One region of the Pseudomonas sp. Leaf127 genome, then DNA from elsewhere that is predicted to be linked to it. Evidence: riboswitches for the same ligand, from Rfam matches in the RefSeq annotation. Region 1 holds a riboswitch; the other holds the start of a gene.
What was found. A riboswitch is a leader RNA that binds a small molecule or an ion and turns the genes downstream of it on or off. The one in region 1 is predicted to bind thiamine pyrophosphate.
Positions count from the first base shown of each region.

Region 2: another riboswitch for thiamine pyrophosphate. It lies ahead of thiC (phosphomethylpyrimidine synthase ThiC); the one in region 1 lies ahead of ASF84_RS08330 (TenA family protein).

Region 1 is NZ_LMOA01000012.1:105,727-121,943, forward strand. It holds gene ASF84_RS08305 (TonB-dependent siderophore receptor) at 1-803, shown strand, start outside; gene ASF84_RS08310 (D-2-hydroxyacid dehydrogenase family protein) at 1,067-2,023, opposite strand; gene ASF84_RS08315 (DUF1345 domain-containing protein) at 2,037-2,690, opposite strand; gene ASF84_RS08320 (5-oxoprolinase subunit PxpA) at 2,692-3,444, opposite strand; gene ASF84_RS08325 (urea carboxylase-associated family protein) at 3,521-4,372, opposite strand; TPP riboswitch at 4,512-4,621, shown strand; gene ASF84_RS08330 (TenA family protein) at 4,664-5,311, shown strand; gene ASF84_RS08335 (TenA family protein) at 5,315-5,980, shown strand; gene gudD (glucarate dehydratase) at 6,055-7,407, opposite strand; gene ASF84_RS08345 (FadR/GntR family transcriptional regulator) at 7,882-8,592, shown strand; gene ASF84_RS08355 (alpha/beta hydrolase) at 8,897-10,045, opposite strand; gene ASF84_RS08360 (CdaR family transcriptional regulator) at 10,182-11,318, shown strand; gene ASF84_RS08365 (glycerate kinase) at 11,409-12,584, shown strand; gene ASF84_RS08370 (methyl-accepting chemotaxis protein) at 12,753-14,378, shown strand; gene ASF84_RS08375 (D-mannose isomerase) at 14,487-15,743, shown strand; gene nirD (nitrite reductase small subunit NirD) at 15,793-16,167, opposite strand; gene nirB (nitrite reductase large subunit NirB) at 16,167-16,217, opposite strand, start outside.
Region 2 is NZ_LMOA01000022.1:526,025-542,241, forward strand. It holds gene ASF84_RS20220 (hypothetical protein) at 1-181, opposite strand, end outside; gene msbA (lipid A export permease/ATP-binding protein MsbA) at 297-2,099, shown strand; gene hldE (bifunctional D-glycero-beta-D-manno-heptose-7-phosphate kinase/D-glycero-beta-D-manno-heptose 1-phosphate adenylyltransferase HldE) at 2,218-3,639, shown strand; gene ASF84_RS20235 (hypothetical protein) at 4,227-5,189, opposite strand; gene ASF84_RS20240 (aldo/keto reductase) at 5,226-6,041, opposite strand; gene ASF84_RS20245 (NAD(P)/FAD-dependent oxidoreductase) at 6,038-7,213, opposite strand; gene ASF84_RS20250 (DMT family transporter) at 7,258-7,590, opposite strand; gene ASF84_RS20255 (LysR family transcriptional regulator) at 7,676-8,566, shown strand; gene waaA (lipid IV(A) 3-deoxy-D-manno-octulosonic acid transferase) at 8,604-9,875, shown strand; gene ASF84_RS20265 (TolC family outer membrane protein) at 10,162-11,601, opposite strand; TPP riboswitch at 11,752-11,856, shown strand; gene thiC (phosphomethylpyrimidine synthase ThiC) at 12,014-13,903, shown strand; gene cytX (putative hydroxymethylpyrimidine transporter CytX) at 14,078-15,367, shown strand; gene ASF84_RS20280 (RsiV family protein) at 15,336-16,082, opposite strand.

The sequences.
Region 1 (16,217 bases):
ATGACTATGACACCTATGTGGCCGGCGGACGCAGCTGGACCAAGAGCGATAACTCGGTCACCCCGCGCCTGGGCCTGACCTATGAACTGACCGACGACCTGGCGGTGTATGCCAGCGCCTCGCGTTCGTTCAAGCCCAATGCCGGCGCCGCACGCCCGGACCAGACCGTTACCGCTGTGACCAGCGCGCAGAAAGGCTTCGACCCGGAAAAAGGCAAGGCCTTCGAGCTGGGCGCCAAATGGCAGGTGCTGGATAAACAGTTGAGCGTGGAAGCGGCGATCTATCAGATCGACAAGAAAAACGTACTGACCACCGACCCGCTGGATTCCAGCTACAGCGTCGCGGCCGGCGAGGTGCGCAGCCGTGGCTTCGATTTCAACGTGGTGGGCAATATCACCCCGGCCTGGCGTGTGATCGGCGGTTATGCCTATGTCGATGCGCAAGTGACCAAAGACAATACCTTGCGTGACGGCACCCGCCTGGTGAACATTCCGAAACAGAGCGTCAGCCTGCTGAGCCTGTACGAAATCCAGGACGGCCCGCTGCGCGGCCTGGGCCTGGGTGGCGGTGCCCGCTATGTGGACGAACGCGCCGGCCAGACTGCCAATGTGCCCAACTTCAGCATGGACAGCTACACCGTGGTCGACTTCCTGTCGTACTACAAGGTCAACGAAGACGTGCGCCTGAACCTGGACGTGAAGAATATCTTCGACAAGGACTACGAAGAAGGCGCCTTCGGCAACGTCTACGCCTACCCGGGCGCTCCGCGCACCGTACAGGTCGGAATCTCCTACAAGCGTTAAAAATCGACTCGCAATGCTCATTGACACGTGTCAACTGCGCTTGCTCGCCGCTTTTTGCCTTGCCTGACCTTCGCTCACCGACTTTTCGTACAGAGCCTAAGGCACCGTAGGAGCGACCATCGGTCGCGAATGCTGCTTGCCAGGCACAGATGAGGCGGTGCCTGAGCGGGCCCTTTCGCGACCGATGGTCGCTCCCACAGAATGAGTACAAAGGCCTGGAATCTTGCCCCGCCCGGCCGCGCCTGCGGGCGCATCGTGTTCGCTCAGGCAAATACCCGGATCGGCTTGCCCGCCTGCCAGGCCTGGATGTCTTCGATCATCTGTCCGTAGAACGTACGGTAGTTGTTCTCGGTGACATAGCCCACGTGCGGGGTGGCCAGCACATTGTCCAGCTGCCGGAACGGATGCCCGGCCGGCAGCGGTTCCTGGTCGAACACATCCAGCGCCGCGCCGGCGATCCGGCGCTGGCGCAGGGTGTCGATCAGGGCCGCTTCATCGATGATCGGCCCGCGTGACGTATTGATCAGGTAAGCGTCCGGTTTCATCCAGCCCAGCGCCTGTGCATCCACCAGCCCCCGGCTGCGATCACTGAGCACCAGGTGCACCGACAGCACATCGGCCTGCTCGAACAGTTGCTGCTTGCTGACGCGGGTCACGCCAACCTCGGCGGCGGCCTCGTCGGTCAGGTTCTGGCTCCAGGCAATCACCTTCATGCCAAAGGCCTGGCCGTAGCGGGCGATCCATTTGCCGATACTGCCCAGCCCCAGCAAACCCAGGGTTTTGCCATGCAGATCGCGGCCCAGCCCGACCTGCCAGCCGCCTGTTCGCAGCGAGTGGGCTTCGCCGGCCAGGTTACGGGTAATGCCCATGATCAGCGCCCAGGTCAGTTCCGGTGCGGCGTGCTTGTAGCTCTCGGTGCCGCACACCTCGATGCCTTGGGCCCGCGCCGCCTTCACGTCGATGGCAGCATTGCGCATGCCACCGGTGACCAGCAGCTTCAGGTTTGGCAAACGGCTGAGCAGGGCCTGGTCAAACAGCGTGCGCTCGCGCATCACGCAGATCACCTGATAGTCGGCCAGCCGCTCGGCCAGGGTCTCGGTGTCGGCAGGGTAGTCGTGCAAAAAACTGACCTGGCCGATCGGGTCGAGCACCGACCAGTCCACCACATCGCAGGCCACGTGTTGCCAGTCGTCGAGTACCGCAATAGTCAGCAAGGGCATCCATGAGTCTCCATTAATTGAACAGTCCGGCGGCCAGGTTGATGGTCAGGCCCAGGATGGCTGTATTGAAGATAAAGCCGATCAGGCTTTGCGCCAGAACGATCTTGCGCATCTCGCGTGTCATGACCCCGACATCGGAGGTCTGCACGGCCACGCCCAAGGTGAAGGAAAAGTACAAGAAATCCCACTGGTCCGGATGCTGTTCGCCGTCGGGAAAATTCAGCGCCGGTGTCGGGCCGGGCCAGGTGTAGAACAGCCGGGCGTAATGCAGGCTGAAGATGACACCGATCAACAGCCAGGAGCCCACCACCGTCACGCCTGTAAAGCTGTATTTGAGCGCCTGGTGATCGCCGGGCATGACCTTGCTACTGGCCAGCTCGACGATGATTGCTGCCAGGCTGGCCAATGCGGCCACGCACACCATGAGCAATACCACCCCGGCATTCTCTTTTTCGATAATGGCGATCCTCCTGACATCGGCGGCGCTGTTGTTGAACGTGCGACCCAGGATCAGGGCCAGAAACAGCCAGACCGTGACATTCCAGCCGATCAGGCCGCACTGCATCAGGCTCAGGGGCGGGATCAGCCAAGCCGAGCCGATGCCGGCCGCCAGGCCAAGGACGGCGGAGCCGGTCAGGCGTGGGTGAGTGCGCAGGATGTGCGGCATATCACTTGTGCCCCAATGCGCGGAACGCCTCGCGAATACGCTGCACGGCGGCAATGGAGCTCTGGTTGTCACCGTGTACGCACAAGGTGTCGACCTGCAGTGACAAGGCACTGCCATCGCTGGCGGTCAGGGGCTCACCACGGGCCAGGGTCAGGGCCTGGGCGATCACGGTTTCAGGGTCATGGTGCACCGCGCCCGGCAGGCTGCGCGACATCAGGTGCCCGTCCGGGTCATAGGCGCGGTCGGCAAAGGCCTCGAACCAGATCGGCACGCCGTACTCGGCGCTCAGGCCTTGTGCAGTGCTGTTGTCCCGCGAGGCCATGAGCATCAGGCGCAGGTCGCTACCATAGGCGGCTACGGCCTTGAACACCGCTCGCAACTGGGCCGGGGCGCGCATCATGTCGTTGTACATCGCGCCATGCGGCTTGACGTACTGCACGCGGCCGCCCTCGGCGCGGCAGATGCCGTCCAGTGCGCCGATCTGGTACAGCAGCATGTCTTCGACTTCCTGCGCCGAGCAGTTCATCGAGCGGCGACCAAAGCCGACCAGGTCGGGGTAGGCCGGGTGGGCGCCGATGGTCACCTGATGTTCCAGGGCCAGCGCCACGGTCTTGCGCATGATGGACGGGTCGGAGGCATGAAAGCCGCAGGCAATGTTGGCGCAGTCGATCCAGGGCATGACCTGGGCGTCGCCGCCCATGGTCCAGGCACCGAAGCTTTCGCCGATGTCGCAGTTGAGCAGAGGGATGTTCATAGGATCGATTCCAGGGTTATCCGGCCGTAAGCATAACCGGGGCGCGGCACAAGATCGCCCCGGTCGGCCTACGTGGTTACTTTTCCCACGGCGCCTTGGGAATCATCAGACCATGGTTGCCGTTATAGGCCGCGCGCGCCGGCGACTCCCAGCCTTCAAGCAGAGTGGCGGGCAGGCTGTAGATCTCGACCCCCAGAGGTCGGCAGACCTTGAGCGGGTCTTCGGCGTCCGGCCCCCACATCGGCAGCGACAGGTCGCCGCCCGGGCAGGTCGACAGCGCGCACAACAGGTCGATTTCAGCGAAGAATTCCAGGTAGTCACCCTGCCTGGCCGGGCAAGCCTTCATGAAATACAGGTCGTCATGGTTCAGGCCCGTGCACTGGAAAATGTTCAGCACATCATGCACATCGAACTCGGTCAGGCCATGGGGCAGCACGGCGCGGGTCAGGTTGGAATGGCAGTGGTGGTGAAAGTCCTCACCGGTGAGCATGCGGTTCACATACGGGTCGCAGCGTGTGCCCAGCAGGTCGTGCAAGCGCCCGCCATGCTCGTCGATACCGTAGTCGGCCAGGCTGTCGTCGGTAATGGTCACCATCGGCCGCAAGAACGGCAGGTTCGACCACAACCGGTCATGGGTGCTGACATGTGCGCCCTGCAATTGCCGGGTGCGCGCGGCCCACAGGCGCTCGCGCGGGTCGTTGGCGTTCCAGACGTTGAAATCACCCACCTGGGGCCCGACCGGTGTGGTGACACGAAACACATGCCCGGCCGGCACCTTCCAGGCGCGCCCGGTACGAATCGGCACCTCGAACTGCTCGACCAGCGTGCGGCCGTCCTTGTGATCACGAATGCGCTCGTAAAAAGCGGTGTCGACCTGCAGGGCGCTGCCTTTGCTGACCTGATAGGCAGCGGGGTAATCCTTGTACATGGTAAAGGCTCCGGTTTTTGTGAGGAGGACGCCGTCGTGCCGACGCGCCGAAACCCTGACATCAAGCCATAACCGTGCCAGGTAAGTGGCCAGGGCGGGTGCCTGAACGATGACAATCACGCTGGCCTGCTGTATAGATGCCTGCACCAAGGGGAGCCCGGGCACGGGCTGAGAAATCGCTGATGCAGTGCGATGACCCTGATACCTGATCCGGATCATGCCGGCGGAGGGATGGGCTTTTAACCTGCCTTTTTGCCGGTCTCCTGTTTGCTTCTACAGAGAGCCCAGCCCATGAACGAACGTTTTTCCGAAACCCTGCGCCTGCAGAGCGAGCCGACCTGGTCGGCGGCCGTGCAGCACCGTTTTGTCGATGAACTGTGTGCCGGCACCCTCGATGATCGGGTGATGGGTCACTACCTGATCCAGGACCACCGTTTTCTCGACAGCTTCCTGACCCTGCTGGGTGCTGCAATTGCCAGCGCCGACTGCTTCGAGGCGCGCCTGCGCCTGGGGCGTTTTGCCGGGATGATCTCGGGCGAGGAGAACACCTATTTTCTGCGCGCGTTCGCGGCCCTGGACATTACTGCGCAACAACGCCAGACACCACCGGACACGGCGGCCACCGCAGGCTTCAAGGCCTTGATGCAGGAAGCGGCGGCGACCCGTTCCTATGCGGCGGCGCTGGCGGTGCTGACAGTGGCTGAATGGCTGTACCTGGACTGGGCCAGCCGCGCGCCGCAGCCGTTGCCGGATAACTTTGTCCATGCCGAATGGATCACGCTGCACGACAACCCGTTCTTTCGCGATTTCATCGCGTTCCTGCGTGCCGAACTGGACCGGGTGGGGCCGGCCGAAGAGGCGTTGAGCCGGGACTTCTTCTTGCGTGCGGTGCAGCTGGAACACGAATTTTTCGACACCGTCTATGCCATCGAGGCCTGAACCATGGATATTTTCGACCGTCTCAAAGCGGCCGCCGCGACAGACTGGCAGGGCTATGTCGACCATTCCTTCGTGCGCCAGATGGGCGCTGGTACTTTGCCGCAAGCCGCGTTTCGCCACTACCTGGTTCAGGATTATCTGTTTCTGATCCAGTTTGCCCGTGCCTGGGCGCTGGCCGCCTACAAGAGCCGCACCCTGGCCGACATCCGCGCCGCCCAGGCCGGGCTGGCGGCAATCCTCGACGAGACCGAGCTGCATGTGCGCCTCTGCGCCCGCTGGGGGCTCAGCCGTGAAGCCATGGAGGCCGCGCCTGAGCACCAGGCCACGGTGGCCTACACCCGCTACGTGCTCGATTGCGGTGCTGCCGGCGACTTGCTGGAACTGCACGTCGCGCTGGCGCCTTGTGTCATTGGCTACGCCGTCATCGGTCGGGCCTTGGCGCCCGAGGGCGTCGAGGCGTTGGCCGATCATCCCTACCGCGACTGGATTGCCGAATACGCCGGCGACGGCTATCAACAGGTGGCCCATGATGCACGTCGACATCTGGATGAACTGGCCGCCCGCAGCATGACCGAGCAGCGCTTCGCCGACCTGGTGGGTGTGTTCGGCAAGGCTTCGCGGCTGGAGGCCGATTTCTGGCAGATGGGGCTGGACGCCGATCACACATAAAAAAACGGCGCGCAAGGGGGTTGCGCGCCGGTCGCCAGCAAGAAGTGGCCAGGTTTACAGGTGATTCGGGTCGATCAACGCACCAGGCATGGCTGCTTGTTGTTGAACGTCCAGTTTGGAATCAGAAACTGCATGGCCGCGGCGTCGTCGCGGGCGCCCAGGCCCATGCCTTTGTAGAGCTCATGGGCCTTGTTGACCTGGTCCATGTCCAGTTCGACGCCCAGGCCCGGCTTGTTCGGCACATGCACCTTGCCCTCGACAATGCGCAACGGCTCCTTGGTCAGGCGCTGGCCGTCCTGCCAGATCCAGTGGGTGTCCAGCGCGGTGATCTCGCCCGGTGCGGCAGCGCCGACATGGGTGAACATCGCCAGCGAAATGTCGAAGTGGTTATTGGAATGCGAACCCCAGGTCAGGCCCCACTCGTTGCACATCTGCGCCACGCGCACCGAACCCTGCATGGTCCAGAAGTGCGGGTCGGCCAGTGGGATGTCCACCGATTGCAACTGGATGGTGTGGCCCATCTGGCGCCAGTCGGTGGCGATCATGTTGGTGGCGGTGCGCAGGCCGGTGGCGCGGCGGAACTCGGCCATGACTTCGCGACCGGAATAACCGTTTTCGGCGCCGCATGGGTCTTCGGCATAGGCCAGTACATGGTGCTGGTCGCGGCACAGGCGCACGGCTTCCTTCAATGACCAGGCGCCGTTGGGGTCCAGGGTGATGCGTGCGTCGGGGAAGCGCTCGGCCAGTGCGGTGACCGCTTCGATCTCCTCGTCACCGCGCAGCACGCCGCCCTTGAGCTTGAAGTCCTTGAAGCCATAGCGGTCACGCGCCGCTTCGGCCAGGCGGACCACCGCTTCAGGGGTCAGGGCCTTTTCATGACGAATGCGGAACCATTCGTTGTCCGCTTCCTGCTCGCGACGGTAGGGCAGATCGGTCTGGTCCTGGTCACCGACGTAGAACAGGTAGCCGAGCATCTCCACGGCGTCGCGCTGCTGGCCTTCACCGAGCAGGGCGGCCACCGGCACTTCCAGGTGCTGGCCGAGCAGGTCGAGCAGGGCAGCTTCCAGGGCGGTGACCGCATGAATAGCGATGCGCAGGTCGAAGGTCTGCAGGCCGCGGCCGGCCGAGTCGCGTTCGGCGAAGGCCTTGCGCGCGTCGTTGAGCATCTTCTGGTAGCTGCCGATGCCGTGGCCGACCACCAGGGTGCGGGCGTCTTCCAGGGTCTGGCGGATCGCCTCGCCGCCGGGCACCTCGCCGACGCCCGTGTTACCGGCGCTGTCCTTGAGAATCAGGATATTGCGCGTGAAGTAAGGGCCATGGGCACCGCTCAGGTTGAGCAGCATGTCGTCATGGCCCGCCACGGGAACGACCTGCAGGCTGGTGATGACAGGCGTCTTGCCGGTGGTATGAGCGGTCTGTTGAGTCATGGTCGGGTCCTTATTATCAAGTCTTTTTTGTCTGGCTCGGTGGGGCGAAGCGATTTCGGGGCTTCAGTGGCTGACGGGGGCTCAGGAGGGACCCCTATGTCATGCCGGTTTAAACAGGTTGCCGTTTTCTTTGTCGGTTATCATACAAGTTATTGATGTTGCTGCAAGAGGGTTAGCGATAGGAATCATCGAATGCGTAACCCAAAAGTGCGCATGAATGAGTGTTTGTTTTTTAATATATTGATTTATAAGGGTTTATTTATTTTTTACTTGGTGTTTGTTGATCTTGGAGGTGAAATTCATCCATTCTTGCTTGTATTACAAGTTAGACAAGTTGAAAGCCTGTCTGACAAGTCACCACGCCGCGGCAGGTGCTATGATCCGCTGCATTGCTCAGGTTCCCGGCCCTTTGCTGCGTATACCTGATGGCCGGTTGGTGTGTGAAAAAAGACAACCTGTGTCTGGATAATCGTCATGCAAGAATCTTCGAAAGCCGCACCCAAGCGCCGGCAACACAATCTGGCCACTGACCTTGTGACCGAATTGAGCCAGCGCATTCTGCTGGGCAAGATCGCGCCGGGTCACAAGCTGCCTTCGGAAAATGAAATCGTGCGCGAGCACGGCGTCAGCCGCACGGTGGTGCGCGAGGCCATTTCCAAGCTGCAGGCGTCGGGGCTGGTGGTCACCCACCAGGGCAAGGGCACCTTCGTGCTGGAGCGCCAGCACCAGACCGGCCTGCGCCTGAAGGTCGAGACCGCCTCACGGGTGCGCGACATCATTGAATTGCGCATTGGCCTGGAAACCCAGGCCGTGGCCCTGGCGGCGTTGCGCCGTACCGATGAGCAACTGGCGGCCATGCGCCAGGCGCTGGACGACTACCAGGATCTGCTGGCCAGTCATGACAGCTGTGTCGAGGCCGACAAGCGCTTTCACATGCTGATCGCCGAGGCCACCGGCAACCCTTATTTTCTGGAAATCATGCAGCACCTGGGCAGTGCAGTGATCCCGCGCGCGCGCCTCGACACCAACGAGCGCGGCGGCAGCAACCTGGCGCCCCACGGCTACCTGGCCAACCTGGAACATGAAGCGCTGCTCAGCGCCATCCGCCGCAAAGACCCCGACGCCGCCCGCGCCGCGATGTGGACTCACCTGAGCAACAGCCGCGAACGCCTGGTGCCTTTGTAAAAACCCCCCGTCGCATGACAAACCTGGCGCCAGGGTAGGAGCGCGCTCTGCCCGCGACCGAGTGCGCAGCGCTCGCAAAATTGATGAAACACCGCAGATTTACGATCTGAAAATCTGCGAAACGCTGCAGATTTACGATCTTAAAATCTGCGAAACGCTGCAGATTTACGATCTTAAAATCTGCGAAACACCGCAAATTTACGATCTGAAAATCTGCGAAACGCTGAAAATTTACGATCTGAAAATCTGCGAAACGCTGAAAATTTACGACTGCTAACGCAGCCGGTCGCGGGCAAGCGCGCTCCTACTGGGCCTCCATCACGCCGAGCATCACTTGTGCTTGCCACGGGTAATACGGGTTGAAGGTCAGCCGTGCATGCACCTTGCCGGCGGCGCGGTAGCCCCAGTCCGAGTACCACACCGGCTCGCCGGCGACGCAGCGGGCCATATCGGTTGCTTCCTGGCCGTTCCAGCAGATGCGCTGGCTGCCGTTGGGACCGTACAGCGGGTTGTCGGGCGAGAACAACAGGCCCATGTGGGAAAACTGGCTGATCTGCTGTTCGGGCAGATAATCCTCGCGCACCAGCACCCGTGGATGCGCGGCAGTGCTGTCCGGATCGCTGCCGTACCACACCAGCCGGCTGCCCGGGTGGGTGAAGCGCGCGTTGAAGCTGTCCAGTACAAATCCGGTATCGAGCACCGAGTCATGCTCGGTCAGCGCTACGAATACCGGCCTGGCATAGGGCTTTTCGACCAGTCGCTGGCGCGCCACCACGCTGCTGAGGTGAAACTGGGCAAAGCCGTTGGTGGGCACGTTCAGGTAGCGCACCGGGGTCTGCATGGGCCGCACGCCGTCGTTGGGTTCGGCCAGCCAGGGTCTGGCCCAGCCGATCCACGGCGTCAGCCACACATAAGCGCTGTCGGAGCGAAACGCTGGCGAAAATAGCAACAATCCGGCGATGTCATCGTGCTCGTAGGCATAGTCGAGCACCAGATTGGCCCCGGTGGAAAACCCGCCCAGATACACCTTGGGTACATCGCGGGCCAGTTGCGCGGCCTGCTCGCGCACCACCTGTTGCCACTGCTCCAGCGTCACCTCCAGCATGTCTTCGGGACGTGTGCCATGGCCGGGCAGCAGCACAGTACGCACCAGATAACCCTGATCGGCCAGGGTGCGGCCGATGTCATGAAACGACCAGGGCGAATCACCAAGCCCGTGCACCAGCAGCACGCCGGCCCTGGGCGTACCGGCCGGGCGCCACTCCTGCGGCGCGTTCCAGGCCAGCTCGGCATCGCGGTTGTCGGTCTGGAAAACACGGTGGCTCTGCAGCCACTCCAGTGTCTGTTGCCGGTAGCCGGAAAAGCCGGTGTGCGGCTGCACATCGCCGGTTTTCCAGGCACAGGCTTGCAAGGGGAGGGCGCATAACACAGCAAGCAGGCGATAGCGGGGCACGTTCAAGACCTTCAATGACCAGGGCACCCGGCACTGTGCCACGCGCTTCGCGCGAGGCTCCACTTTCAGGCACACTCCGGGCCTCATAACTTCAACAAAATGTATCGGCATGCCGATCCTGCCGCAGGAGACTGCCATGTTCGCCCTTGATCGCGCCCTGGCCCAGGACATCGTTGACCGTGCCATGGCAATCCTGCCTTACAACGTCAATGTCATGGATTACCTGGGCATCATCATCGGCAGCGGTGATGCCGGGCGCCTGAGCACCCGTCATGAGGGGGCTCAGGAAGTGCTGGCGACCTGTCAGGTGGTGGAAATCGACGCCCTGGCTGCCAGTCGCCTGGGCGGGGTCAGGCCGGGTGTGAACCTGCCCTTGATGCTGGATCATCAATTGATCGGCGTGCTGGGCATTACCGGCGACCCCGAGCAGGTGCGTGTGTACGGCGAACTGGTCAAGATGACTGCCGAGATGCTCATGGAGCAGCGCCGCCAGCAGGCCGACCGGCAATGGCGCCGGCAACGCGGCGAAGAATTGCTGGCGCGCCTGCTGTGGGGCGACTGCCCCGACAGCCTGGTCGACGAAGCCCGGCACCTGGGCCTGCAACCGCAGCAGCCGCGCCAGGCGGTGCTGATGCGCCTGAGCGAGCCGCTGGACATGAGCCACCCGCTGGTCATGCGGCTCAGCAGCCGCTACCCGCAAAGCTGGTGCCTGTTGCGCGAGCCGACGCTGTTGTACTGGTGCCGGGCGGTCGAGCGTGAACGCAGCCAGGAGCGCAGCCACGAGCGTACCCCTGAACGTGGTTACGACGACGCTCACTTGCTTGAACAGGCCACCGCCCAGGGCTGGCCGATCCTGCGCATTGCCACCGCCGAAGCCGCGACGAGCCTGCCCGCATTGCGCCAGGCCTGTGCGGCAACCCTGGACCTGCTCGACTACGCCAGCCATATCCGCCCGGCGCAGCGCCTGCTGCACTTGCAGGACCTGCGCCTGCCGGTGCTGTTCTGGCGTCATCGCCACGACTGGCTGGCGCAGGACATTGCCGGCTCCATCATGCGCCTGCACGAGCACCCCCAGTTAGTGGAAACCCTGGATCGCTGGTTCGAGCACAGCGGCGAAAGCCAGGTGTGCGCCGAGGCCTTGGGCATTCATCGCAACAGCCTGCGCTATCGCCTGGAAAAGATCGCCGAACTCACCGGTTGCAACCCGTACCGCAGCGACGACCTGTTGCGGCTGTACCTGGGGCGGCACGTCACGCCTGGCCTGTGCAAATGAACGACAGGCGATGACAGGCATTGTGCGACGGCCCGGCGTAAAGCCCTGGTGCGGATGCGAACATGCGGGCACAAGAAGAGGAGATGCATCATGAAAATCGTCATTGCCCCCGACTCGTTCAAGGACAGCCTCAGCGCGCAAGCCGTCGCCCAGGCCATCGCCAGCGGCCTGAGCGACGTCTGGCCCGAGGCCGAGCTGCGCCTGTGCCCGATGGCCGACGGCGGCGAGGGCACGGTCGAATCAGTGTTGCAGGCCTGCAACGGCCAGTTGCGCACGGCCCAGGTACAAGGCCCGCTGGGCGAACCGGTCGAAGCGCACTGGGGCTGGTTGGCCGAAAGCCGCACGGCCATTATCGAGATGGCCACTGCCAGCGGCCTGCAACTGCTGAGCCGCGAACAGCGCGATGCCTGCGTCACCAGCACGTTGGGTACCGGTGAACTGATTGCCAGTGCCCTGGACGCGGGCGCGCAGCGGGTGATCCTGGCCATTGGCGGCAGTGCGACCAACGACGGCGGCAGCGGCATGCTCGCCGCGCTGGGGGTGCGTTTCCTGGACGCTGATGACGCGCCTTTGGCGCCTGGCGGCCTGGCCTTGGCGCAGCTGGCGCGTATCGACCTGAGCGGGCTGGATGCGCGCCTGGCGCAGGTGCGATTTGAAATTGCCGCCGACGTCGACAACCCGTTGTGTGGTCCGCACGGCGCGTCGCACACCTTCGGCCCGCAGAAAGGCGCAACGCCTGAGCAAGTGCTGGCGCTGGATGCCGCCCTGGATCATCTGGCCGATCACTGCGCCCAAGTGCTGGGGACCGACGTGCGTGACAACCCCGGCAGCGGCGCAGCCGGCGGCATGGGCTTTGCGGCCAAGGCCTTCTTGCACGCCACCTTCCGCCCCGGCGTCGAAGTGGTCGCGGAACTGACCGGGCTTGAACAGGCGCTGGTTGGTGCGGACCTGGTGATCACCGGCGAAGGCCGCTTCGATGCCCAGACCCTGCGCGGCAAGACGCCGTTGGGTGTGGCCCGTTTTGCCGCCCGTCGCAAGGTGCCGGTGATCGTCCTGGCCGGCACCTTGGGCGAAGGCTACGAGCAGTTGTACGCACACGGTATCCACGCCGCTTTCGCATTGGCCAACGGTCCGCTGACCCTGGACGAGGCCTGCCGACACGCCGCTGCCTTGTTGCATGACCGCGCCCGTGACCTGGCCCGGCTGTGGGACCTGGCGGCCGGTAGGACCGACTTCAGTCGCGAACCAGGCACCGCCGATTCATGACCCTTCGCGGCTGAAGCGGATCGCCGCCCGGCCGCTACAGCAAAAGCGCATGCGGGTGGATAAATGAGGGCTATGGCCCTCAAGAAGTCTGAGCAGAGGCCGATAGGGTGGTGGGGTTGTACGACAACCTCGTTTCGATCCGCCACCTTATAAGAAAGAGCCGTAGCCATGAACCTACGCAACCTGACCATCGCCCGCCGTGCGGGTCTGGGCTTTACCTTGATCTCCCTGCTTGTGGCTGTACTGGGCTGGTTTGCGCTGGCTCAGATGCAGACCATCCGTGAAAGCGAAGTCGCCGTTGAAACCAACTGGGTGCCGAGCATGCGCGTGATCAGCGACATCCGTGAACTCATGCTGCGCATCCGCACCATTTCCCTGCGCATGGCCCTGGACCCGGATCCGGCCAACGTGGCCACCTACAAGGGGCAGATGGACACCCGTCTCAAGGACCTGGATGGCAAGCTGGTCATCCTCGACAAGTTCGATGACACCCCCGAAGAAAAGATACTGTCCGATCAGTTCCGCACCACCCTGGCCGAGTACCGCAGTGGTCTGGAGCGCTCGTTTGTGCTGGCGGCACAGAAGGACAACGCCGCGCTGATCAAACTGCTGCTGGTCGACATGAAGCAGATCGTCGATGGCTCGGGCAAGCAACTGTCCGACCTGGGTGATTTCTATGCCAAGCGCATCGAGGCCGAAGGCCTGGCGGCCGCCACCCAATACGATCATTCGCGCTTGATTGTGATGGCATTTGTACTCTTGGCCGCGCTGGCCACCATCGGGCTGGCACTGTGGCTGACCCGCAGCATTGTGCGCCCGCTTGAAAGTGCCGTGCGCGCCGCCGAGCATGTGGCCAGTGGCGACCTGACCCATGACATTCATGTCCAGGGCGAAGATGAAGTCACCCGCCTGCAACGGGCTTTGCAACAGATGCAGAACAACCTGCGCGAAGCCATGCGTCATATCGGCAGCTCGGCCACGCAACTGGCCTCGGCGGCCACCGAGCTCAATTCGGTCACCGAAGACAGCTACCGCGGACTGCACCAGCAGAATGCCGAGATCGACCAGGCGGCCACGGCCGTCAACGAGATGACTTCAGCGGTCGAAGAAGTGGCGCGCAACGCCGTATCGACCTCTGACGCCTCCAACCATTCCAGCACCTCGGCCAAGGCCGGTCAGCAGCGTGTGCTGGACACCGTGCAGTCGATCCAGACGTTGACCGATAACGTGCAGGCCACCTCGACGTTGGTGCAGAGCCTGGCCAACCAGTCCCAGGACATTGGCAAGGTACTGGATGTCATCCGTTCGATCGCCGAACAGACCAACCTGCTGGCGCTCAACGCCGCCATCGAGGCGGCGCGGGCGGGTGAGTCGGGGCGTGGCTTTGCCGTGGTCGCCGACGAAGTGCGGGCCCTGGCGCACCGCACCCAGCAGTCGACCCTGGAGATCGACGCCATGGTCAATGCCATGCGCAACGGCTCGGCCCAGGCCCTGGAGTCGATGCAGACCAGCCGCGACCGCGCCGGCTCCACCCTGGAAATGGCCCGTGGCGCCGGTGAATCGCTGAGCGAGATCACCCGCTCTATCAATCAGATCTCTGAGCGCAATCTGGTCATTGCCAGCGCCGCCGAAGAGCAGGCCCAGGTGGCGCGGGAAGTGGACCGCAACATTGTCAATATTCGCGACCTGTCGATGCAGTCGACCCAGGGCGCTAACCAGATCAGCGCCTCCAGCAACGAGCTGTCGCGCCTGGCGGGCGATCTGAATCAGGTGGTGGCGCGCTTCAAGGTCTGACCGATACACCGCTTGCCCATGGCCGGCCTTGGCGCGCATTATCGCCACGGTCGGTCAGGACGGCCTTGGGCAGCCTGATCATGGTCAGGTTCAAGAGGGCAGTGCGTCATGGACAAGCATCTTACCCCGCAGGTCACCCGCAGCTGGCTGCATGCACCGCGCCATCGCCAGTGGCTTGACCAGGAAGGCGCACGCCTGCTGGCGTTCGCCAGGGCCGCCAGGCTGGAACAGGGGTTCGGCGACCTGGACACCTATGGCCGGCTGCGCGTGGGTGCGCGGGCCCAGACCCTCAATACCTCCCGCCTGGTGCATTGCTTTGCCCTGGCGCATATCCAGGGCATTCCGGGGTTTTCCGAACTGATCGACCATGGCCTGGCCGCCCTGTCGGGGCCGCTGCGTGATGCCGAGCATGGCGGCTGGTTCGATGCGCCGCTGGACGAAGGCGGTGGCACCGACAAGCAGGCGTACCTGCATGCCTTCGTGGCACTGGCGGCCAGCTCTGCCGTGGTGGCCGGACGGCCGGCGGCCAGGGCGCTGCTCGAAGAAGCGACAAGCGTCATGCTTGAGCGGTTCTGGAGTGAAGAAGAGGGCGTGCTGCGCGAGTCGTTCTCCCGTGACTGGCAGATCGAAGAGGCGTATCGCGGCGCCAACAGCAACATGCATGGCCTTGAAGCCTTTCTGGCGCTGGCCGATGTCAGCGGCGACAGTCGTTGGCTGGAGCGCGGGCTGCGCATCACCGAGCGGCTGATCCACCAGCACGCGGCGGCCAATGACTTTCAGGTGGTGGAGCATTTCAGCCAGCACTGGGAGCCACTGCCGGACTACAACCTTGATAACCCCGCCGACCCGTTTCGTCCCTATGGCACCACCCCAGGCCACGGCTTCGAGTGGGCACGGCTGCTGTTGCACCTGGAAGCGGCGCTGCTGGAGTCTCGCTGCAATGCGCCGGGCTGGCTGCTCAAACAGGCCGGTGAACTGTTCGACAGCGCCTGCCGGCATGCTTGGGAGGTCGATGGGGCGCCGGGCATCGTCTATACCCTGGACAACGAGCGCCAGCCGGTGATTCGCCAGCGCTTGCACTGGACCCACTGCGAAGCGGTGGCGGCGGCCGGCGCGCTGTTGCAGCGCACCGGCGAGCCGGTCTATGAAACCTGGTATCGACGCTTCTGGGATTTCAATGACACCTGTTTCATCGACCGCGAGCACGGCAGCTGGCGCCATGAACTCGACGCGAGCAACCGCCCCAGCGCCGAGATCTGGCCCGGCAAGCCGGACCTGTACCACGCCTATCAGGCCGTGTTGCTGCCTATGCTGCCCCTGGCGCCCAGCCTGGCCTGCGCACTGGCCAGGCAGACCCAGGGTTGACGCAACCGGTCTGCAGCGTGGCGCGGCCGTGATGAAACGGCAACAGACCCTAGGCGGCGATCTCGACCCACTCGCCATTCAAGCGCACCGGCCACACCTCCAGCTTTTGCTCGGGGTATTCCAGGCAGCTGCCGTCGTGCAAACGGAAATGCTGCTTATACAGCGGCGAGGCAATCACCAGGTCGTCGCCCAGCTTGCCCAGCAGGCCACGGCCGATCACATTGGCGCCTGACTTCGGGTCACGGTTGTCCATCGCATACAGGGCCTGTTCCTGACCTGGCAGGTAGAACAGCGCCACCTGGCGGTCGTTGAACCAGGCCACCACGCCGGAGTTGGCGACCAGATCCTGGCGCTCGCACAGGGTTTGCCAGTGCAGGGCGGCGGTCTGGGCGTGTTGGGCATACGCTTCGTGGGTCTGGTTCATTACACCACCTCCTTGAACAGGGGAATCAGGTTGAGTTCATCGGCGCGTGC
Region 2 (16,217 bases), on a different contig from region 1:
TGTCGGCAAAGCGGGTGGCGTAGGGGTACCAGGCGGCCGAACTGATCAGGCGCTTGCGGCGAAACAGTTTGAGCATCGAACCGTCGACCAGGCGCAACACCTTGTCGCCTGTGCCGTCGGCTTCGAGTACTTCTGCACCCTGGACCAGGTCAAGGTAGCGGGCATGGTCAAGTGCTTGCATCGATACTCCGAAATCTGTGCCATCAGGCTTTCAAGGTCCGCCATGTTACCCCAGCCGGCAGCCACGAAAAGCGCTTGTGATACAATTGCGCCTCTTTTTGACTCGACGGATTCCCATGGCAACTTCCGAATCGTCCGCGCCGTCCAGCGTGAAGATCTACCTGCGCCTGTTGACGTATGTGCGGCCGTATGTGGGCATTTTCCTGCTCAGTATCGTCGGCTTTGTGATCTTTGCCTCCACCCAGCCCATGCTGGCGGGCATTCTCAAGTACTTTGTCGACGGCCTGACCAACCCCGCCGTGGTGTTGTTTCCCAACGTGCCGTACCTCAACCAGCTGCAATTGCTGCAGGCCGTGCCGCTGCTGATCGTACTGATCGCCGCCTGGCAGGGACTGGGGTCGTTCCTGGGCAACTACTTTCTGGCCAAGGTTTCGCTGGGACTGGTGCACGACCTGCGCGTCGAGCTGTTCAACAAGCTGCTGGTGCTGCCCAACCGCTATTTCGACACGCACAACTCCGGTCACCTGATCTCGCGCATCACTTTCAACGTGACCATGGTCACCGGTGCCGCCACCGATGCCATCAAGGTGGTGATTCGCGAGGGCCTGACCGTGGTGTTCCTGTTCATCTACCTGCTGTGGATGAACTGGAAGCTGACCCTGGTAATGCTGGCCATCCTGCCGCTGATTGCCGTCATGGTCGGCAGCGCGAGCAAGAAATTTCGCAAGCAGAGCAAGAAAATCCAGGTGGCCATGGGCGATGTGACCCATGTGGCCTCCGAAACCATCCAGGGCTACCGCGTGGTGCGCAGCTTCGGTGGCGAGGAGTACGAGCAGGCGCGCTTCGCCAGGGCCAGCGACAGCAATACCGAGAAACAGCTGCGCATGACCAAGACCGGCGCGGTTTATACACCCATGCTGCAACTGGTGATCTACACCGCCATGGCCACCCTGATGTTCCTGGTGCTGTTGCTGCGCGGTGATGCCACGGCGGGCGATCTGGTGGCCTACATCACGGCTGCCGGCCTGTTGCCCAAGCCGATTCGCCAGTTGTCGGAAGTCAGCTCGACCATCCAGAAAGGTGTGGCCGGTGCCGAAAGCATCTTCGAACAACTCGATGTGGTCCCGGAAGTCGACACCGGCACCTTCGAGCGCGAGCGCGTCCAGGGCCGTCTTGAAGTCAGGAACCTGAGCTTTGCCTACCCGGAGACCGGGCGACAAGTGCTCGATGACATCAGCTTTACCGCCGAGCCCGGTCAGATGGTGGCCTTGGTCGGGCGTTCGGGCAGTGGCAAGTCGACCCTCGCCAACCTGATTCCGCGCTTTTATGTCCATGAAACCGGGCAGATCCTGCTTGATGGTGTCGACATCAACGATTATCGCCTGCGCAACCTGCGTCGGCACATCGCCCAGGTCAACCAGAACGTCACTCTATTCAACGACAGCGTGGCCAACAACATCGCCTATGGCGACCTGGCCGGCGCGCCGCGTCCTGACATCGAGCAGGCCGCCGCCGCCGCTTATGCCAAGGAGTTCATCGACCGCCTGCCCGAGGGCCTGGACACCCAGGTCGGCGAAAACGGCGTGCTGCTGTCCGGTGGCCAGCGCCAGCGCCTGGCGATTGCCCGGGCCCTGTTGAAAAACGCACCGCTGCTGATCCTCGACGAAGCCACCTCGGCGCTCGACACCGAGTCCGAGCGGCACATCCAGGGGGCGCTGGACCAGGTCATGCAAGGTCGCACCACACTGGTAATCGCTCACCGCCTGTCGACGATCGAAAAAGCCGACCTGATTCTGGTCATGGACGGTGGTCGTATCGTAGAGCGTGGCACGCACACCCAGTTGCTGGCCCAGAACGGCTATTACGCCCGCCTGCATGCCATGGGCCTGGACGAGCCGGCGCCAGGCGGGGCGATCTGAGGCCGGGCCGGGCGCAGTGGTTTTTACAGGGTCTGGGCGGATCGCTGTCCGCTCGGTCCATGGGTAAAAACCCTGTGCTAAGATTCCGCCCCTGTTCAGTTCTGGTACGAGTTGCTCTATGAAGTTGTCCATGCCGCGTTTCGATCAAGCGCCTGTCCTGGTGGTGGGCGATGTCATGCTCGACCGTTACTGGCATGGTGGCACCTCGCGTATTTCCCCCGAGGCGCCGGTGCCGGTGGTCAAGGTCGACCAGATCGAGGACCGTCCCGGTGGCGCCGCCAACGTGGCGCTTAACATCGCCGCCCTCGGCGCCCCGGCCTCGCTGGTCGGCGTCACCGGCACCGACGAGGCCGCCGACAGCCTGGCCAACAGTCTCAAGGCGGCAGGTGTGGTCGCGCGTTTCCAGCGCATCGCGCACCAGCCGACCATCGTCAAGCTGCGGGTCATGAGCCGTCACCAGCAGTTATTGCGCATCGATTTCGAAGAGCCTTTTGCTACCGATGGCCAGGCCTTGAGTGCCGAGGTCGACGCCTTGCTTGAAGGCGTGCGCGTGCTGGTGCTCTCGGATTACGGCAAAGGCGCACTGAAAAACCACCAGGTGCTGATCAGCGCCGCGCGTGCGCGCAATATACCGGTGCTGGCCGATCCCAAGGGCAAGGATTTTTCGATCTATCGCGGCGCCAGTGTAATCACGCCGAACCTCAGTGAATTCGAAGCCATCGTCGGCCATTGCAGCGACGAGGCCGAACTGGTCGCCAAGGGCGCACAGCTGATGCATGAACTGGAGCTGGGCGCCTTGCTGGTGACCCGTGGCGAGCACGGCATGACCTTGCTGCGCCCGGATCACGCCGCGCTGCACCTGCCGGCCCGGGCCCGCGAAGTGTTCGACGTGACCGGTGCCGGCGATACGGTCATTTCCACCCTGGCCGCTGCGCTGGCTGCCGGTGAAGACCTGCCCAACGCCGTGGGCCTGGCCAACCTGGCCGCCAGCATCGTGGTCGGCAAGCTCGGTACGGCGGCCATCAGCGCCCCTGAACTGCGCCGGGCGATCCAGCGCGAAGAGGGCTCCGAGCGTGGGGTGCTGGGGCTGGAGCAGCTGCTGCTGGCCGTCGACGATGCCCGGGCGCACAACGAGAAGATCGTATTCACCAACGGCTGCTTCGATATCCTGCATGCGGGCCACGTGACTTATCTGGAACAGGCCCGCGCCCAGGGCGACCGGTTGATCGTGGCCATCAACGACGATGCCTCGGTCAGCCGCCTCAAGGGGCCGGGCCGGCCGATCAACAGCGTCGACCGGCGCATGGCCGTACTGGCAGGGTTGGGTGCGGTGGACTGGGTGATCAGCTTTGCCGAGGGCACCCCGGAAAACCTGCTCGGCCACATCAAGCCCGACGTGCTGGTCAAGGGCGGCGACTACAGCGTCGATCAGGTGGTCGGCGCCGACATCGTCAGCGCCTATGGCGGTGAAGTGAAAGTGCTCGGCCTGGTCGAGAACAGCTCGACCACCGCCATCGTCGAGAAAATTCGCGGCCAGTGAGTGACCTTGATCACCTCCTTGGGAGCCCACCCTGTGTCACTGACACAGCGCCAAGGCGGCATGCTGTCGCGCAGCAAACATGGACCCGGTGTAGGAGCGCGCTTGCCCGCGACCGAGTGCGTAGCGCTCGCAAAATCTGCGAAACGCCACAAATTTACGACTGCGAACCTATCAGGGATCTATGAAACCCCACAAATTTACGACTGCTAACGCAGCCGGTCGCGGTGGTCCGGCATTCCGGCAAGCGCGCTCCTACAGGTGTGAATTTAATAGCCAATAAAATCAATAAGTTATTTTTGTGTTTGATGAGAGATCACCTTGTGTCACTGACACAACGCTGTCGCGCAGCAAACATGGACCTGGTGTAGGAGCGCGCTTGCCCGCGACCGAGTGCGTAGCGCTCGCAAAATCTGCGAAACGCCACAAATTTACGACTGCGAACCCATCAGGGATCTATGAAACCCCACAAATTTACGACTGCTAACTCAGCCGGTCGCGGGCAGAGCGCGCTCCTACAAACGGTGAATTTAATAGCCAATAAAATCAATAAGTTATTTTGTGTTTGATGAGAGCGACCAGCGCGAAGGTCACTTCGCCAGCCTGGAACGTGCCCGTTGCAGCAGCTCACGGGCCTTGCCGGTCAGGCGCGTCAGGCCGGTGTTCTTCGGCGGTGGCGTCAGGCCTTGCTGGCGCAGCCAGTCTTTCCAGCGGATCCGCTCGTCACTGACCACCCAGCCGTCCTGGCGGGCAAAACTCTCGGCCAGATACAGGCCACGGGTGCCCACCGGGGTCAGCCGGTCGCGCTTGAGGGTGTACAACTCGGGCAGCGGGTTGCCGTTTTCCAGCGGCATCAGGTACAGGTCGGGCTTGCTGCGGTTCAGGCGTGCGACCAGGTGCTGGTCTTCCAGGCTCTCGTCAACATGAAACAGGCTTACCGGCCGGGCTTCGCGCGGGATTTCCAGGCGCATGTCGTAGATCAGTTGCAGTGAGGCGGTCGGCAGGTGCACGTAGGCTCGCGGGCGTTCGAGCAGCGCCTGGCTGCCACAGCGCACCGGCAGCGCCGCGCCCGACAGCGGGCTGAGGCGAAACGGCATGGCCTCGCGGTAATGCAGGGCGGCGGCGTAGGGCGCCGGCAGCCAGGTGTCCTTGTAGCGCCCGCTGAGCCAGCCTTGCGGGGTTTCGATCAGGCATTCTTCGGCCACTTCCTGGATGGCCGTGTGCAGCGGCAGGGCCAGTTCATGGGCCGGTACATAGCCTGAAATCAGCTTGAGCACCACATCGCCACGGTCCTTGCGTCGTTGCCGCACCAGCACCCAATAGTCGCGGTTCTGCCAACTCAGCGTCAGGCGGATCGACACCCCCAGGTTGGCCAGTTCGACGATGAAGCGTTCGTTGTCCGGCACCTCGATCTTGCGCCGGCGTTGCAGGGTCTGGGCAAAGTTGAGCGGCATGCCGATGCTTTCATAACCGAGACCTTCTGGCGTGGCCTCGACCAGCAATGAAAGGGTCTTGAAGTTGCTGGGGTTACTGCGGATCAGGGTACGCGGCATATCGGCTCCTCCTTGCGTTGGGGTCGGCCGCCGACGTCAGGCTTGACGGCGAATCACGGCTGCGGCACAGGCCACGTTATGCGCCAGGTGCACGGGGTTGATGGTGCCGACGATGGCACTTGCCACGCCCGGATGCCCGAACAGCAAGCCGAAGCTGGCCCGTACCGGGTCGACACCCGGTTCCAGACAGATATGACCGCTGGCCAGCGCCTTTTTCACCAGAATCGCTTTGCCATGCGCCGCAGCGTAGTCCAGAACCGGTTTTTCGCCTTGTTCATTGAGGTTGTAGGTGACCATGGCGCAATCACCCTGCTGCAAAGCCAGCAGCCCGCCTTCGACCGTCTTGCCGGAAAAGCCGTAGCTGCGGATCTTGCCTTCGTGCTTGAGCTCGGCCAGGGTCTGGTACACCGCGGTGTCGGTCAGGATTGTCAGGTCATTGCCGTCGGAATGCACCAGCACCATGTCGATAAAATCGGTTTCCAGACGTTTCAGGCTGCGTTCGATGGAGGCACGGGTGTGCGTGGCGCTGAAATCGTGGTGCGACAGGCCATTATCGAATTCTTCACCGACCTTGCTGACGATCACCCAGTCCTGGCGCTGACCGCGCAGCAGCGGGCCGAGGCGCTCTTCGCTGATGCCGTAGGCCGGCGCGGTGTCGAGCAGGTTGATGCCCAGTTCGCGGGCCTGGCGCAGCAGGCTGGCTGCTTGCTGGTCGTCGGGAATGCGAAAGCCGTTGGGGTACTTGACCCCCTGGTCGCGGCCGAGCTTGACGGTGCCCAGGCCCAGCGGCGATACGCTCAGGCCGGTGTTGCCCAGCGGGCGGTGCAGGTCGTGCAGGGTCGGCAGGCTCATGGCAGCAACTGGTCCCAGACCGGTGTGGCCAGTGGCGGCCTTGGCAGCTCGCCCAGCGGCGGTTGAGCGCTCGGCTTGATGCCGTCCTTGTCCAGTGTTGCCAATACACGGTCGGCAAAGTCCGGGGCCAGCGCCAGCTTGGTCGGCCAGCCCACCAGCAGGCGCCCCTGGACATCGACGAAGGCGTTGTCGGGGCGGACCAGGCCGGACTGCTCGGGCTCGGCGCGGTCGACCCGCAGGGTGGCCCATTGCGCCTGGTCGAGATCAATCCAGGGCAGCAGTTTGTGCAACTCGTCGCGGGCCGTGGCGATCTGCGCCGCCGGCTCGCGGGCCACGCCCTCGGCTTCGGCAATGTCGCCGCCCAGGTACCAGACGTGCTGGCCATCGGCGGCCGGGTGGGTGGTGACGGTGATGCGCGGCTTGGGACCGCCGCCCAGGCAGTGGGCGTACAGCGGCTTGAGGGTCGGGCCCTTGACCAGCACCATGTGCAGTGGCCGGCGCTGCATGGCTGGCTGGCGGATGCCCAATGCCTCAAGCAAGGAGGCGGTGCCGGCGCCGGCACTGAGCACGATGCGTCGCGCATGAATGTCGCGGCCGTCGACGCGCAGGCCGATCAACTGGTCATCGGCATGCAGCGGTTCGATGTGCTGGCCGGCCAGCAGGCTGTCGCCGGCCAGGTGTGCCAGGCGCTCGATCAGGCTCGGAACGTCCACGACCAGTTCGGCCAGGCGATAGACCTTGCCCTTGAACCTCGGGTGCTGCAAGGCCGGTGGCAGGTCGTCGCCCTTGACCTGGTCGACCCGGCCACGCACGGCCTTGCTGGCGAAAAAGCTGGTGAGGTTGCCGGCCAGGGTGCCGGGCGACCACAGGTAGTGGGCCTCGGACAGCAAGCGTACGCCGGCCAGGTCGATCTCACCCTGGCCGTCCAGCGCTTCGCGCCAGCGGCGCGGCATGTCGGCAATGGCTTCGGAGGCGCCGCTGAGTGCGCCATGCAATGCGTACTTGGCGCCGCCATGGATGATGCCCTGCGATTTGAGGCTTTGCCCGCCACCCAGATGACCGCTTTCCACCAGTACGGTGGAAAAGCCCTGGCGACGCAGGCGGGCATTGAGCCAGAGACCGGCAACACCACCGCCCACGATCAGGACGTCGGTGGAAAGAACAGATGGCATGGGCACCTCTTGGGCTGAACGATGCCGGCCATTATAGGGGGTAATCAGTGCCCTGCGGTTTTCGAGAACAACTGGATGACCACCACGCCCAGCACGATCAGGCCCATGCCGAGGATGGCCGGCAGGTCGAGCTTCTGCCCGTAGATGAACAGCGCGGCGATGCTCACCAGCACGATGCCCATGCCGGACCACACGGCATAGGTCACGCCCACCGGAATGGTGCGCACCACGATGATCAGCATCCAGAACGCAATGGCGTAGCCGCCGATCACCAGCAGCAACGGCAACGGTGTGCTCAGGCCCTTGACGGCTTTCATCGAGGTGGTGGCGATGACTTCGGCGCAGATGGCGATGGCCAGCAGGTAATAGGCATTCATGGACAGACTCCTTCTTCAATGGCGCCATTCTAGGCCAGGCACAGATGCGGTAAAGTCATTAGCCATCTATTGGGGAGATAGGTTGATGGCCGAACAGTGGAATCTTGAACAACTGCGTATCTTTGTGCGCGTGGCCGAACTGCGCTCGTTCTCGGCCGTGGCCCGTGAGCAGCGCAAGGCGCAGTCGGCCATCAGCAATGCCATCGCCCTGCTGGAGGCCGACCTGGGGGTAACCTTGTTCGAACGCAGCAGCGGGCGCCAGCCGCGCCTGACCGACAACGGCGAGGCGCTGCTGGCCGATGCCCGCGAACTGCTGCGCCAGTGCGAGCGCCTGGATGGCCGGGCACTGGCACTGATGCGCGGGCAGGAGGCGCTGTTGCGCATTGCTCAGGACGAAGCCATGCCTTATCAACCGGTGATCGACAGCCTCAAGGAGCTGGCCAGCCGCTTTCCGTACCTGCAAGTGCAACTGGCCAGCAACGCCCAGGGCGACGTGGCGCGCAAGCTGGTGGAGCGTCGTGCCGACCTGGGCCTGTTCTTCCACCATGAGCACATTCCGGCCTCGCTGGAGCGCCGCACCCTGGGCAGCGTCGAGATGGTCACCGTGTGTGCGGTCGATCATCCGCTGGCCCGCGAGCGGCAGGTGACCCGCCAGCAACTGGCCTGTCATCGCCAGTTGTTGATCACGCCACAGCAAAGCGATTACCCCGGCGGTGAGGCGATCAGCCCGCTGGTCTGGCGTGCCGACAGTTTCTACGCCATGGCCGAGCTGCTGATGCGCGGCTTGGGCTGGGCCTGGTTGCCGCGCCATGTGGTGCAGTACCCGACCTATCAGGCGCAGATGGTCGAACTGGCCAGTGAATGGCGACCCCCGGCGCTGGTGACCGAACTGGCCTGGCGTCGCGACGAACCCCTGGGGCCGGCCGCGCAATGGCTGGCCGAACGCTTTGCCGTGCACTTGCAAGCGATCGGGTAGGCGCGGCCGCGCGCAGATCCTTGTAGACTTCGCCCCCATGAACAGAACGCTCTATACCCTGCTTTTTCATCTGGGCCTGCCGCTGGTCGCGCTGCGCCTGTGGCTGCGTGCGCGCAAGGCGCCGGCTTATCGTCAACGCATCAAGGAGCGCTTTGGCTTCGGCCTGCCGGCCATGCGGCGTGGGGGGCTGTGGGTGCATGCGGTCTCGGTGGGCGAGAGCATTGCCGCCGCGCCCATGGTGCGCGCCCTGCTCAAGGCCTACCCGGACCTGCCCATCACCCTCACCTGCATGACCCCGACCGGCTCCGAGCGGATCCGCGCGCTGTTTGCCGACGAGCCGCGCATCCAGCATTGCTACCTGCCGTACGACCTGCCTTGGGCGGCGCGGCGGTTTCTCGATCATGTGCAGCCGCGGCTGGGCATCATCATGGAGACCGAGCTGTGGCCCAACCATCTCCACCAGTGTGCCCGTCGCGGTATCCCGGTGGTGTTGGCCAATGCCCGGCTGTCCGAGCGTTCGGCCCGCGGTTATGGGCGTTTTACCGGCCTGACCCGTCCGATGCTGGCCGCAATGAACGGCTTTGCCGTGCAGACCGAAACCGAGGCCGAGCGCTTCCGGGTATTGGGGGCCCGGCCTGAATGTGTGACGGTGACCGGCTCCATCAAGTTCGACCTGACCATTGACCCGCAGCTGTTGGTGCAGGCGGCCAGCGTGCGCGCGCAATGGCAGGCCGTTGGCCGGCCCGTGTGGATCGCGGCCAGCACCCATGCCGGTGAGGATGAGCCTATTCTGGCGGCGCATCGCCAGGTGCTGGCCAGCCATCCCGAAGCCTTGCTGATCCTGGTGCCGCGCCACCCGGAGCGCTTTGCCAGCGTGCATGAGCTGTGTGTGCAGCAAGGCTTCGACACGGTGCGCCGCTCGACGGGCGCGGCGGTCATGCCGGCCACCTCGGTGCTGCTGGGCGACACCATGGGCGAGCTGCTGTTTCTCTATGCCCTGGCCGACTGCGCCTTTGTCGGCGGCAGCCTGGTGGCCAATGGCGGGCATAACCTGCTGGAACCGGCGGCCCTGGCCAGGCCGGTACTCAGCGGGCCGCACCTGTTCAACTTTCTGGAAATCGCCGCCATGCTGCGCAGCGCTGGCGCCTTGCTCGAAGTCAACGACGCGCAGGCGTTGGCGACAGCGGTGCAACGCCTGTTCGACGAGCCCGAACAGGCCCGCGCAATGGCCGGGGCGGGGCTGCAGGTCATGGAGGCCAACCAGGGCGCCCTGCAGCGATTGCTGGGGCTGATTGCCCGGCTGATGTAACACCAAGACCTGAAATCCCTGTGGGAGGCGGCTTGCCGGCGATGAGGCCAGCAAGCTGCCTCCCACCGTCTGGTGCCAGACCCGAAATTCAGTGTCACATCACCGTGGTAGGAGCGCGCTCTGCCCGCGACCGAGTGCGTAGCGCTCGCAGAAATCTCGGAAACGCCACAAATTTCTGAGTGTGAACACGTCCAAAATCTACGAAACGCTGCAAATTTACGACTGCTGACGCAGCCGGTCGCGGGCAGAGCGCGCTCCTACCCCGGATCCAGCGCGGGGCTGCCGGTCAGCGCTTGGCCGGGCGTTCGAAGTTCTTGCGGGCGGCCTCGGCCAGGTCCGGGGGCAGGAAGTCCTTGTCCGGGTTGTAGTCGGGCTTGAGGTAGCGCGCCAGGTCTTGCAGGTCGTCGGGGCTCAGGGTGCCGGCGGCCTGTTTCAGGCGCAGGCTGTCGAGGATGTAGTCGTAGCGGGTGTTGTTGTAGTCACGCACCGAGGCATACAGCTGGCGCTGGGCGTCGAGCACGTCGACGATATTGCGGGTGCCGACCTGATAGCCGATTTCCGTGGCTTCCAGCGCGCTTTGGTTGGAGATGATCGACTGCTTGCGCGCCTGCACCTGCTCCACGTCGGTGTTGACCGCGCGGTGCAGGTTACGTGTGTTCTCGACCACCTGGCGGCGCAGGCTTTCGCGGCGCTGCTCGCTCTGGTTCAGGCGTGCGTATGCCTCACGCACCTGCGAGCTGGTCAGCCCGCCGCTGTACAGCGGGATGTTCAGTTGCACGCCCACGGTGCGCTGCTCGACGTCGCCGCTGTAGCTTTGCCCGGTGTAGTTGGGGTTGGAAAAGCCCAGGGCGTCGTTGTCGCCACGCTGGTAGGTGGCCACGGCGTCGACCGTCGGCGCATGGCCGGCCTTGCGCTGACGCACGGTCTGCTGCGCGGCTTCGACCGCATGGTTGCTGGCTTGCAGGTCAAGGTTCTGCTGGGCCGCAGTGTCGACCCAGGTCTTGGCGTCGTTGGGCGAGGGCGGCAGCACCGGCAGGCTGTGGACCATGCCTTCGATGGCGCTGTACTGGCGATTGGTCAGGGTCACCAGTGCCTGGAACGCATCGTCGACCTGGCGTTGGGCGATCAGCCGGTTGGCGCGGGAAGTGTCGTGGCTGGCCTGGGCCTGGAGCACGTCGGTCTTGTCCGACAGGCCGACATTGAAGCGCTCGTTGGCCTGGTCCAGCTGGCGCTTGAGCGCCGCCTCTTCGGCCTTGGTGGTCGCCAGGTTGTCCTGGGCGCGCAGCACCGTGAAGTACAACTGCGCTGATTGCAGGATCAGGTTCTGCTCGGTGGCCGACAATTCCAGCGCCGCCTGCTCGTTCACCGCCTCGGCGGCCTGCAGCTGGAACCAGCGGTCGGCGCGGAACAGCGGCTGGCTGAGCGTGGCCTGGTAGACCGTGCCGCTGCGGCTGGCCGTTATTCTGGGTTGATCGATGCTGGTGCGGGTGTTGTTGCTCTGGGCGCTGGCCGACAGGTTCGGCAACAGCCCGGCGCGGGCCTGTGGCACGCCTTCGCTGCGTGCCTGGTAGTCGGCGCGGGCCGCGGCCAGGTCGGCATTGTTGTCCACCGCCTGCTGGTAGACATTCACCAGCCCGGTGCTGGCCGTGAGCGGGGCGTCGTAGGCCCAGGCGTGCGGGCTGCAGGCATATGACACAGCGATGACCCACGACAGTTTGCGCAGCATGAGGTGTTCCTTCCTGAAAATGATCGCGGCCTGGACCGGTCAGCGAGTGTAGAGCCTGACGTTGGGCGCAACAATCGGTCATATCGGTCATTTATCGCCGGGGTTGTATGCGGGGCTGGCGTTGGGGCCCCTGGCCGGCATAGACTGGCACCGTTCTTGTCGGGGTGCCTTGCTATGAGGCTGAGATCGGTTAAGCCGGATCCCGTTGAACCTGATCAGGTTAACGCCTGCGTAGGGAACAAGATTGCTCGCTCCCGGCGAGTCCTCTTGAGTGTCGTCCGGGGTCGTGCGTTCAATTTATTCGAACACCCGCCTTCCTGCGATGCTCTGCGTCTGTGTTTCATGGCGCGCCCCCCGTCTGTTCAGGTCACTCCGACAATCAATCCGCCCCAGGATGTCAGGAGAGACCGTGATGAGCACAAAAGCAAAAAACGCCCCCCATCTGAGTGAATCGGCCCAGGTCGACTCAGGCTCCGTGAAGCCGTTCACCCGCTCGCAGAAAATCTACGTTCAAGGCTCTCGGCCGGACATCCGCGTGCCGATGCGCGAAATCAGCCTGGACGTGACGCCGACCGATTTTGGCGGCGAGATCAACGCACCGGTCACCGTCTACGACACCTCGGGCCCCTACACCGACCCCAATGTGATCATCGATGTGCGCAAGGGCCTGGCCGATGTGCGCACGCCGTGGATCGAGTCGCGCAACGACACCGAACTGCTCGACGGCCTGAGCTCGAACTTCGGCCAGCAGCGCCTCAACGATGCCGAACTGACCGCCCTGCGCTTTGCCCATGTGCACAAGCCACGCCGCGCCAGGGCCGGCGCCAACGTCAGCCAGATGCACTATGCCCGCCAGGGCATCATCACCGCCGAGATGGAATACGTCGCCATCCGCGAAAACATGAAGCTGCAAGAGGCCCGTGCCGCCGGCCTGCTGCAGCAACAACACGCCGGCCACAGCTTTGGCGCCAGCATCCCCAGGGAAATCACCGCTGAGTTTGTGCGCGAGGAAATCGCCCGTGGCCGCGCGATCATCCCGGCCAACATCAACCACACCGAACTTGAGCCGATGATCATCGGCCGTAACTTTCTGGTGAAGATCAACGGCAATATCGGCAACAGCGCACTGGGCTCTTCCATCGAGGAAGAGGTGGCCAAGCTGACCTGGGGCATCCGCTGGGGCTCGGACACGGTCATGGACCTGTCCACCGGCAAGCATATTCATGAAACCCGCGAGTGGATCATCCGCAACTCGCCGGTGCCGATCGGCACCGTGCCGATCTACCAGGCACTGGAAAAGGTCGGCGGCGTGGCCGAGGACCTGACCTGGGAGCTGTTTCGCGACACGCTGATCGAACAGGCCGAGCAGGGCGTCGACTATTTCACCATCCATGCCGGCGTGCTGCTGCGCTATGTGCCGCTGACCGCCAAGCGCGTCACCGGGATCGTCAGCCGCGGCGGCTCGATCATGGCCAAGTGGTGCCTGGCGCACCACAAGGAAAACTTCCTCTACACCCATTTCGACGACATCTGCGAAATCATGAAGGCCTACGACGTCAGCTTCTCGCTGGGCGACGGCCTGCGCCCGGGCTCGATTGCCGACGCCAACGACGCGGCGCAGTTCGGCGAACTGGAAACCCTGGGCGAGTTGACCAAGATCGCCTGGAAGCATGACGTGCAGTGCATGATCGAAGGCCCGGGCCATGTGCCGATGCAGTTGATCAAGGAAAACATGGACAAGCAGCTCGAGTGCTGCGACGAGGCGCCGTTCTACACCCTGGGCCCTTTGACCACTGACATTGCACCGGGCTACGACCACATCACCTCCGGTATCGGCGCGGCGATGATCGGCTGGTTCGGCTGCGCCATGCTCTGCTACGTCACGCCCAAGGAACACCTGGGCCTGCCGAACAAGGATGACGTCAAGACCGGGATCATCACTTACAAGATCGCCGCCCATGCTGCCGACCTTGCCAAAGGGCATCCCGGCGCGCAGATCCGCGACAACGCCCTGAGCAAGGCGCGCTTCGAGTTTCGCTGGGAAGATCAGTTCAACCTGGGCCTGGACCCGGACACCGCCCGCGCCTACCACGACGAAACCCTGCCCAAGGACTCGGCCAAGGTCGCGCACTTCTGCTCGATGTGCGGACCGAAGTTCTGCTCGATGAAGATCACCCAGGAAGTGCGCGAGTACGCCGCCAACCAGCGCATCGACAGTATCGATGTGTCAGTGGAGGCGGGCATGCGCGAACAGGCCGAGCGCTTCAAGCAGGAAGGCAGCCAGCTTTACCAGAAAGTCTGATCATACGACCCCTGGTAGGAGCGCGCTTGCCCGCGACCGGCTGCGCTAGCAGTCGTAAAATTGTGGCGTTTCGCCGATTTACCAGCCGTACATCTATGGCGTTTCGCAGATTTTGCGAGCGCTGCGCACTCGGTCGCGGGCAAGCGCGCTCCTACTAACCATTGAGATTCTGATGTGAACACACCCGGCACTTACTCCCCCGACCTGCCTGTCTCTGCCGAGCGGCGGGTATTGGGCGGACGCGATCTGTTTTCCCTGTGGTTTTCCCTGGGCATCGGCCTGATGGTCCTGCAAACCGGTGCCTTGCTGGCACCGGGCCTGGGCATGAGCGGTGCGTTGCTGGCCATTGCCCTGGGCACGCTGGTCGGCGTCCTGCTGCTGGCCGGCGCCGGGGTGATCGGCACCGATACCGGCCTGTCGTCCATGGCTTCGCTCACGCTCAGCCTGGGACGACGCGGCGCGATGCTGCCGGCGGTCCTCAACCTGCTGCAACTGGTGGGCTGGGGCTCGTTCGAGATCATCGTCATGCGCGATGCGGCCAGCTTGCTGGGGGCGCGCGCCTTTGGCGAAGGCGGGCTGTGGACCAGCCCGTTGCTCTGGGCGTTGTTCTTCGGCGGCCTGGCGACCTTGCTGGCGGTCAGCGGGCCCTTGACGTTCGTGCGCAAGATCCTGCGCCAGTGGGGTATCTGGCTGTTGCTTGGCGCATGCCTGTGGCTGACCTGGAACCTGCTGGCCAAGGCCGACCTGGCGGCATTGTGGGCGCGTGGCGGTGACGGTTCGATGCCGTTTGCCACCGGTCTGGACATTGCTATTGCCATGCCACTGTCCTGGCTGCCGCTGATTGCCGACTACTCGCGCTTCGGCCGACGGGCGAAGCCGGTGTTTTTCGGTACGGTACTGGGGTATTTCATCGGTAACTGCTGGTTGATGAGCCTGGGCGTGGGCTACACCCTGGCATTCGCCGCCGATGGCGAGGCCAATGCCCTGCTGCTGGCCCTGGCCGGGGCCGGGATGGGCATTCCGCTGTTGCTGGTGCTGCTCGACGAGTCGGAGAAGGCTTTTGCCGACATCCACTCGGCGGCAGTGTCCGGTGCCATGCTGTCGGGGTTGAAGGTTGAGCACCTGGCGTTGGCCATTGGCGTGCTCTGTACCTTGATCGCCTGCTTTGCACCACTGGCGCAGTACGAAAGCTTCCTGCTGCTGATCGGCTCGCTGTTCGCGCCGTTGTTCGGCGTGGTGCTGGTCGATCACTTCGTGCTGCGCCGGCGGCGTTCGCCGGCTCAGGTGCCGGGGCTGCGGGGCTTGAGCCTGCTGGCCTGGCTGGGCGGCGTCAGCACCTATCATCTGCTGGCCAATCTGTACCCCGAAGTGGGTGCCACCCTGCCAGCACTGGTCATGGCCGGCGTATTGCAGTTGTTGCTGGGGCGCGGTGTCAGCTACGACCGGGGAACAGCTCAGGCCTGATCACGCCATTGAGCTGCGGATAGGGAATCTTCAGCTCGACATGGCCCATGGCGTAGGGCGCAATGGTGGTCACCGGGTACTTGAGGATCACCGCGCCATAGGTCAGCGCCACGTTGGTGGTGCGCTTGAACGGCCAGGTCTTGAGAAACTCAGGGTCCTCATTGACCTTGGTCGACACCTGCCAGGCCTGGTGGGCCATCTGGGCCTTTTCCCAGAACTCGGCTTCCTTGCCGGGCACGACCATGTCCGCCAGGGTCAGGACCTTCTGTTGCTGGCGCGAATAGCTGAACAGCGAGCGACCCGGGTCGCCGTGGGCGCCGCCGGTGTCCAGGTAGCTGGACAGCTCCATCACCACGATGCCGTCATGCTGCTCGCGGACCTTGGCCTGCAGGTAGCTGGCGTTGCGGCCCTGGGCACGGCTCAGAAACTGCTGTTCGTACGCCTTGAGCGTGGCCGGCGGCGTCGCGCCCGGTTCGCTGTGGGCCATCTGCAGCAGGTTTTTCTGCACGATGGCGTCCAGCCGCGGCTCGGCGGGAAAGTGCACGGTATCGATGTTCACCAGCGGGCAATCGTCACTGTTGCAACCCGGCTTGATCTGCTCTGAGGTTTCGCGTTCGACCTGCAGCGGGGCACGCATGTTGGGCTGGAACAGGCTTTGGCAGGCACCCAGCGTAACGGCCAGGCAGGCCAGTGCGGCGATCTTCGATAACGACATTGATGATCCTTGGCGGTGTCGGAAAAAACGCGTGCGGCGTACGCATGCAGGCTGCTTGGACTGCAAACCGCGATTTCGGTTCGCCACTGGGCGGATTAGAAATGTTTTGGCGCCTGCGCGTCTACCCTGCTTGTT